Regions from separate parts of the Polaromonas sp. P3_B4 genome, predicted to be linked through region 1. Evidence: predicted binding sites of a transcription regulator. Region 1 holds the regulator's gene; the other holds the start of a gene.
The links. The regulator NrdR, encoded in region 1, represses ribonucleotide reductase genes. The targets are predictions, from matches to a motif close to CACNANATNTNGTG.
Positions count from the first base shown of each region.

Region 2: a site for NrdR is predicted at 1,629-1,642, ahead of AC1DVV_RS13775 (ribonucleoside-diphosphate reductase subunit alpha). Genes of this name have one in related genera too.

Region 1 is NZ_JBFUGQ010000001.1:2,154,980-2,159,261, forward strand. It holds ZMP/ZTP riboswitch at 1-79, shown strand, start outside; gene glyA (serine hydroxymethyltransferase) at 124-1,368, shown strand; gene nrdR (transcriptional regulator NrdR) at 1,469-1,918, shown strand; gene AC1DVV_RS10210 (GspH/FimT family pseudopilin) at 2,116-2,652, shown strand; gene pilV (type IV pilus modification protein PilV) at 2,643-3,242, shown strand; gene AC1DVV_RS10220 (PilW family protein) at 3,239-4,240, shown strand; gene AC1DVV_RS10225 (pilus assembly PilX family protein) at 4,240-4,282, shown strand, end outside.
Region 2 is NZ_JBFUGQ010000001.1:2,890,606-2,894,887, forward strand. It holds gene AC1DVV_RS13765 (sigma-54-dependent transcriptional regulator) at 1-785, shown strand, start outside; gene ampD (1,6-anhydro-N-acetylmuramyl-L-alanine amidase AmpD) at 754-1,371, shown strand; gene AC1DVV_RS13775 (ribonucleoside-diphosphate reductase subunit alpha) at 1,815-4,282, shown strand, end outside.

The DNA.
Region 1 (4,282 bases):
TGACGTGGGACACCACTGGGAAGCGCACCGCTGAAAGCCGTTGGGCCGAAGCGTTCAGCCGTTCGCCTGGGCAGCCCTTGTTTCATTCATTGAATAGCAGGGACCACGTCTTTAAGGACTGCCATGTACCACCGCAACATCCTGGTCGAACAAACCGATCCCGAAATCTTCGCCGCCATCCAGGCTGAAAACGCCCGGCAAGAACACCACATCGAGCTGATCGCCAGCGAAAACTACGCCTCGCCCGCCGTCATGGCCGCGCAGGGCTCGCAGCTCACCAACAAATACGCCGAAGGCTACCCCGGCCGCCGCTACTACGGTGGCTGCGAGCACGTGGACGTGGCCGAGCAGCTGGCCATCGACCGCATCAAAACCATCTTCGGCGCCGAGGCCGCCAACGTGCAGCCGCATTGCGGTGCTTCAGCCAATGAGGCCGTGTTTCTGGCTTTCCTCAAGCCCGGCGACACCATCATGGGCATGAGCCTGGCCGAAGGCGGCCATCTGACGCACGGCATGGCCCTGAATATGAGCGGCAAGTGGTTCAACGTCGTCTCTTACGGCCTCAACGACAAGGAAGAGATCGACTACGACGCAATGGAGCGCAAGGCTCACGAGACCAAGCCCAAGCTGATCATCGCGGGCGCGTCGGCTTACAGCCTGCGCATCGACTTCGAGCGCTTCGCCAAGGTGGCCAAGGCCGTCGGCGCGATCTTCATGGTCGACATCGCCCACTACGCCGGCCTGGTGGCCGCAGGCGTGTACCCCAACCCGGTGCCGCATGCCGACATCGTGACGTCGACCACACACAAGAGCCTGCGCGGCCCGCGCGGCGGCATCATCCTGATGAAGGCCGAGCACGAAAAAGCCATCAACAGCGCCATCTTCCCAGGCCTGCAGGGCGGCCCGCTGATGCACGTGATCGCAGCCAAGGCCGTGGCCTTCAAGGAAGCCATGGCGCCCGAGTTCAAGGCTTACCAGCAGCAGGTCGTGAAAAACGCGCAGATCGTGGCCGACACCCTGACGCAGCGCGGCCTGCGTATCGTCAGCGGCCGTACTGAAAGCCACGTCATGCTGGTCGACCTGCGCGCCAAGGGCATCACCGGCAAGGAAGCCGAAGCCGTGCTGGGCAGCGCCCACATGACGATCAACAAGAACGCCATCCCGAACGACCCGGAAAAGCCGATGGTCACCAGCGGCGTGCGCATCGGCACCCCGGCCATGACGACCCGCGGCTTCAAGGACGAAGAAGCCCGCATCACGGCCAACCTGATCGCCGACGTGCTGGACAACCCGCGCGACGCGGCCAACATTGAAGCGGTCCGTGCCAAGGTCCACGCCCTGACCAGCCGTTTCCCGGTCTACCGCTAATCATGACGGGCAGCGCGGACACTATGATTTTGATAGCTACCCGCGCATGTCCTGATTGGGCTGGAGGCCGATTTATGCCTTCAAACCCGGACCAACCCTGATGAAATGCCCTTTTTGCGGCCACCTTGAAACCCAGGTCGTAGAGACGCGGGTGGGTGAAGACGCCGAGTTCATACGCCGCCGCCGCCAGTGCGGCGCGTGTGAAAAGCGCTTCACAACCTATGAGCGGCCCGATGTCACCTTCCCGTCCATCGTCAAGAAGGACGGCAGGCGCATCGAGTACAAGCGCAGCAAAGTCCTGGCGTCCCTGAACCTGGCGCTGCGCAAGCGGCCCGTCAGCACCGAGCAGGTCGACTCGGCGGTTGAACGTATCGAGGAAAAGCTCCTGAGCCTGGGGCTGCGGGAAGTGCCGTCCAACCGTATCGGCGAGCTCGTCATGCGTGAACTCCGCAAGCTCGACAAGGTCGCCTATGTCCGCTTTGCGAGCGTCTACCGCAGCTTTGAGGATATTGACGAGTTCAAGACGCTGGTGGACGAGGTCCGGCGGTAGAAATCGCTCGCGGCGCAGAAAAGCGTCCTGTCCGCTACCAGATTAGTGGTAGCCAGAGTCCGACAGCCGGAGCCTCGCGCGACAAACCCGGTTCCTATACTCACGACATGCGAATGACCGTGTGCTCAACATCCTTACGCCGCCCAGCCAAAGCGGCCCCGCGCGCTTGCAACGCAGGCTTCACCATCATCGAAATCATGGTGACAGTTGCTGTTTTAGCCATGATTTTGGCCATAGGGCTGCCTAATTTGAGGCAGTTTGTGGTGCGAAACCAGGCTGGCGCCATCGCAGCCGAATTTACCAATGACATATCGCGTGCGCGGGTTGAGGCGATCAGCAGAAATAACTGCGTCACCATCTGCATGTCAACCAATACGTCAAACGCATTGACCGGCGGTACCCCCACGTGTGCAACCGCAGGGAGCAACTGGCAGACTGGCTGGATAGTTTTTTCCAACCCCAGCTGTAGTGCTACCCAAAACAACCCGACAACAGTCGGTTCAAGCCTGATTTCCGTGCGCCAGACCGGCAACGAAAGCTTTGAGCTGGCCTCTAGCGGATCGGATCGGCGCATGACCTTTGACTCGCGAGGGCTCGCTGCGGGTATTCAATCCAACTTCACGCTTGCCTATATCCTGGAAAACACCAGCAGTCCGCACTACCGGTCTATTTGTATCAGTTCTGCAGGTCGAGTGAGCGTTAAACAATATGCGGGAGTCAGTGCATGTCCATAAGTCGCCAGCGAGGTGCAGGCCTGATCGAGGCCTTGATCGCCATGCTTATCCTTTCCATCGGTGTGCTGGGCATGGTTGGCATGCAGACAGCCTCTCTCAAATTTGAACAAACCGGATGGGTGCGGTCAGCACTGTCGTCCAGCATCAGCGGCTTTGCGGACCGCATCAGGGCAAATGCCAGTGCGGTCGAGACTGATTACAGCTTCTCCCGGACCTATGCCGCCGAACGTGCATCCATTGATGGAACCCCAACCTACCTGAACCCGGCCAAAGATTGCAACACTGCAACCTGTACCCCGACCGAGCTGGCGGCCTATGACCTCGCTGTCTGGCGTCTTGACCTGAACAGCCAGCTGCCGGGCGCGGTGGGCATCGTGACGTCGACCGGAACCAAGGGCACCAACCTGCGCTTTCTGGTGACAGTGGCCTGGTATAGCAAGGACAACCTGGATGGCACGACTCTGCGTTCCCCCGATTCGTGCACAGCCACTACAACAGGCATCGCGTCGCGAAACTGCTGCCCCGCAGCGCTGGGCACCTCTACCGCCCTGGCCGGCGTGCAATGCGCCAATCTAGAGATGATTCCATGAAAACACTTCACACCGGAAGGGCGCAAGCGCGCTACCGCCAGCGCGGTTTGACACTGATCGAACTGCTGGTCAGTCTGGTCATCAGCCTGGTGCTCGCCCTCGCGGCAGCGGCGGCCTACCTGGGGACTCGCGCAACCGCCACTGCTTCCGCCAATATGGCGATGCTGAACGAGACCGGCAAGCTTGCGCTGGACATGGTTGGCCGGGACCTTCAGATGGCGGGCTTCTATCCCGCGATCATGGCCACCACCTCCGCGGCGCCCAACTTGTTGGGCAAGTTCAGCAACACCAAAAACTCAACGGCTCCAGCCTACGAGCAAGGGTTGTTTGGATGTGATGGCGCGGTATTCAACCCGACCACCAGGACTTGCGGTACCACTGTAGCCAACGCACCAGACTCGGTCGTTATCAACTATTTCGCCATGCCCGAGCTGGACGCGAGCACTTTTGGAAATGGGTTTGACTGCCTCAGGCAAGCAGTTTCACTTGACCCGAACAATGCAGGCCAGATCACCGCAGGACTGCCGCGCTACGTGTCCAACCGCTTTGGCCTGGTCGCCACCAGCTATACGGCCCAAGGGGTCGGCAGTACCACCCGAACAGTGAACACCAAAAGCCTGGGATGCAACGGCAATGGGAAAAACCCGGAAGACACTGTTTATCAACCGATTTTTGAAGGCATTGAAGACATGGTGATCCGGTATGGCGTGGCTGCCGGGGTAACCAGCCTGTCTCCTGAGACCTACCATACCGCTGCCGAAGTGACCGCATTGCCCAAGGTCGGAGATTTGACCTCGTGGCAACGCGTCACTGCGGTCAGGGTGTGTTTGCTGACCCGCACGCAGGAAAATTCACGCACCCAGGACAAGGCCGGCTCCTTGCGCAGCTATGCCAATTGCCGGGGTGCCAACGTCACCTATACGGCCTCGGACCGCACTATCTACAAAAAGTACGAGCGCGTGTTTGCCATTCGCAACAACTTGACAGGTATCTACTAATGCGAGCCGGCATACCAATCACCGCCCCACGCCTCGAAAGAG
Region 2 (4,282 bases), 740 kb from region 1:
GCAGCGCCATACCCGAAAACCTCCTCGAAGCGGAGTTCTTCGGTGCACGAAAGGGCGCTTACACCGGATCAGCGCAGGACCGGCAAGGCTACTTCCAGGCAGCCAAGGGCGGCACCTTGTTTCTCGATGAAATCGGCGACCTGCCGCTGGCCATGCAATCCAAACTTCTGCGCGCCATCCAGGAGCGCACCGTCAGGCCGCTGGGTTCGCCGCAGGAGGACACCGTTGACGTGCGCATCGTCAGCGCAACGCACAAAAACCTGGCGGCGGAAGCCCAGGAAGGAACATTCCGCCAGGATCTTTATTACCGGCTCAATGTGATTGAAATTGCCGTGCCGGCCTTGCGCGAACGCCGGGAGGATTTGCCGGCACTCTGCAATGCCCTGCTGTCAAGAATCTGCCAGGAGTCCGGCTTCAAGATGCCCGAGTTGACGGATGCCGTGATGGAGCAGCTGCAGTCCAGGCCCTTTAACGGCAATGTCAGGGAGCTGGAAAACATCCTGCACCGGGCCGTGGCGCTCGGCGAAGGAAGCGTGCTGCATTTTGATGCGCCGGTCGAAGAGCACGTCGCCGTCCCGGAAAACCTGCAGGATTATCTGGACGGGCAGGAGCGAAACATCCTGACCAAGGTTTTGCTGGAGACCGGCTTCAATCGTACCGCCGCCGCCGCGAGGCTGGGTTTGAGCCTGCGGCAGATCCGCTACCGCATTGCACGCCTGAATATCGCCACGCCGGGCAATGACGACCTGGCCGATGGACTTGACCCTGCTGATGACCCCGCCTGAGAGCCCCAATGCCCTTCCCCGGCCTTTGTGGCAAAACGGCTGGTACCGCTGTGCACGCGCACTGGCTTCGCCCAACTTTGGTCCACGCCCTCCCGGCGCGCAAATCGACCTGATCGTCATCCACTCCATCAGCCTGCCGCCAGGTGAGTTCGGCAATGGCAACGTCGAACGCCTTTTCACCAACCAGCTCGACTGGGAGGCACACGCTTACTTTCAGGGCATTCGCGGCCTGCAGGTTTCATCGCACTTTTTCATCGCCCGAACCGGCGCTCTGTGGCAGTTTGTGAGCTGTGACGACCGCGCCTGGCATGCCGGGGAATCCAGCTACCGCGGACGCACCAACTGCAACGACGATTCCATCGGCATCGAACTGGAAGGCCTTGAGGGAGATACCTTTGAAGCATCCCAGTATGAAACCCTGACCGGGCTATGCGCCTCGCTTCTGCAGCGCTACCCCATTGAGCACATCGCCGGGCACGAGCACATTGCACCCGGCCGCAAGCAGGACCCGGGCCCTGGCTTCAACTGGCCTCTGCTGCAAAACTCGCTGTCGTCACCGGCTAGGTGTTTTCCCGAAATCATGTGACTGGTGCACCTGCACGCACTCACCATTGCGGTGCGTCTTGCTGTTGAAATTTCCGGTTATTTTTACCGCGCCAGCAGTGGCCGGCGCTCTCAACCCAAGCCCGCGAAAAGCCGCGCCACAACGCCGCATCAGCTTCACAAGCCTGATGGCATCAGGCTTTCAGCGAAGTTGAACGAGCCACCATCAAGCCCTGATCGAGGCGTCTGGAATGGGGCCTAAAAAGCCACAAAACGTAACGGTGCATTCAGTCAGCGATACACTACCTGTAGTGGCTTGTATTCCCTCCATACCCTAGGTATAGTGTCTAAGCCCTAATTCAGTTTGATGTAATTTGGGTCAGGAAATGAAGGAGCAGGTTGATAGGCCTGTGCAATACCTCAATATATCCAGAGACCCCCGAACAGCACATCAAACCACCCATAAAACAAAGCAAAGAGGAAGTCATGCAAACTGCACAACACGCGGTGCCCGTCACGTCGAGCGTTCTGGCAAGCAACCCAGCAACCGGCGATACCAACGCGCAAAGCAACCCGCTCGCCCATTACCAGATCATTCGCCGCAATGGCGGCGTGGTGCCGTTCGAACCCAACAAGATCGCCGTGGCCATGATGAAGGCTTTCCTGGCCGTGCATGGCACGCAGGGTGCGGCTTCGGCCAGCGTCCGCGAAACCGTTGACGGCCTGACCCAGGCGGTCATCCGCGCCCTGATGCGTTCGCGCCCAGGCGGCGGAACCTTTCATATAGAAGACGTTCAGGATCAGGTCGAGCTGGGCCTGATGCGCGGCGGCCACCACGAGATCGCCCGCGCTTACGTGCTGTACCGCGAAAAGCGCACGCAAGAGCGCGCACGCCAGCCGCAAACCCAGGCGCCCGCAGCGCCGCTGATCCATGTGACCGACCGCGGCAACCGCGTCGCGCTGGACATCCGCAACCTGCAGGCGTTGATTGAAGCCTCCTGCGCCAACCTGGGCGCGGATATCAAGCCCGACCCGATCGTTGCGGAAACCATGCGCAACCTCTATGACGGTGTGCCCATTGACGAGGTCTACAAGGCGTCCATCCTGGCAGCGCGCACCCTGATCGAGAAAGACCCTGACTACACCTACGCCACCGCACGCCTGCTGATGCACACCATCCGCCGCGAAGTGCTGGGTGAAGAAGTCAGTCAGGAAGACATGGCGATTCGCTACGCCGAGTATTTCCCGCAGTTCATCGCCAAGGGCGTACAAAACGAGCTGCTCGACGAAAAGCTCCAGCAGTTCGACCTGGCCCGCCTGGGCGCCGCGCTCAAGCCCGAACGCGACCTGAAATTCGACTACCTCGGCCTGCAAACCCTGTTTGACCGCTACTTCCTGCACGTGCGCAAACAGCGCATCGAGCTACCACAGGCTTTCTTCATGCGCGTGGCCATGGGCCTGTCGCTCAACGAGATCAACCGCGAAGAACGCGCGATCGAGTTCTATGAAATCCTCTCGTCCTTCGACTTCATGTCGAGCACGCCCACCCTGTTCAATGCCGGCACGCTGCGCTCGCAGCTGTCGTCGTGCTACCTGACGACCGTCGCCGACGACCTGGGCGGCATCTACGACGCCATCAAGGAAAACGCGCTGCTGTCCAAATTTGCCGGCGGCCTGGGCAATGACTGGACGCCTGTGCGCGCCCTGGGCGCCCATATCAAGGGCACCAACGGCGAATCGCAAGGCGTCGTGCCTTTCCTCAAAGTCGTCAACGACACCGCCGTGGCGGTCAACCAGGGCGGCAAGCGCAAGGGCGCCGTCTGCGCCTACCTGGAAACCTGGCACCTGGATATTGAAGAGTTCCTGGAACTGCGCAAGAACACCGGTGACGATCGCCGCCGTACGCACGACATGAACACCGCCAACTGGATTCCCGACCTCTTCATGCGCCGCGTGATGGAAAAGGGCAGCTGGACGCTGTTCTCACCGTCGGACACACCCGACCTGCACGACAAGTTCGGCAAGGACTTCGAGAAAATCTACACCGCCTACGAAGCCAAGGCCGAGCGCGGCGAAATCAAGCCATCCCGCAAGCTGCAGGCCACCGACATGTGGCGCAAGATGCTGTCGATGCTGTTTGAAACCGGCCATCCCTGGATCACGTTCAAGGACGCCTGCAATGTGCGCTCGCCGCAGCAACACACCGGCGTCGTGCACTCGTCCAACCTGTGCACCGAAATCACACTCAACACCAGCGACACCGAAACTGCTGTCTGCAACCTCGGCTCGGTCAACCTCGTCCAGCATCTGAAGGACGGCGCAGTCGACCACGAGAAGCTTAAAAAGACCATTACCACGGCCATGCGCATGCTGGACAACGTGATCGACATCAACTATTACGCCGTCAAGAAGGCCCGCGATTCCAACATGCGCCACCGCCCTGTGGGCCTGGGCATCATGGGTTTCCAGGACTGCCTGTACGAGCTGCGCGTGCCTTACGCTTCCCAGGAAGCTGTCGAGTTCGCCGACAAATCCATGGAGGCTGTCTGCTACCACGCTTACTGGGCATCGACCGAACTGGCCAAAGAGCGCGGTAAATATGCCACGTACAAAGGCTCGCTCTGGGACAAGGGCATCCTGCCGCTGGATACGCTGGACATGCTGGCCGAGCAGCGCGGCGGCTATGTGGAAGTCGACCGCTCCGCCAGCCTTGACTGGGACGCTTTGCGCAAGAAGATTGCCAAAGACGGCATGCGCAATTCCAACTGCGTGGCCATTGCGCCCACAGCCACCATCTCCAACATCATTGGGGTGGATGCTTGTATCGAACCCTGCTTTGGCAACCTGTCGGTCAAGTCCAACCTGTCGGGTGAATTTACCGTCATCAACCATTACCTGGTCCGCGACCTGAAGCGCTTGGGCCTATGGGACGACGTGATGGTGGTGGATCTGAA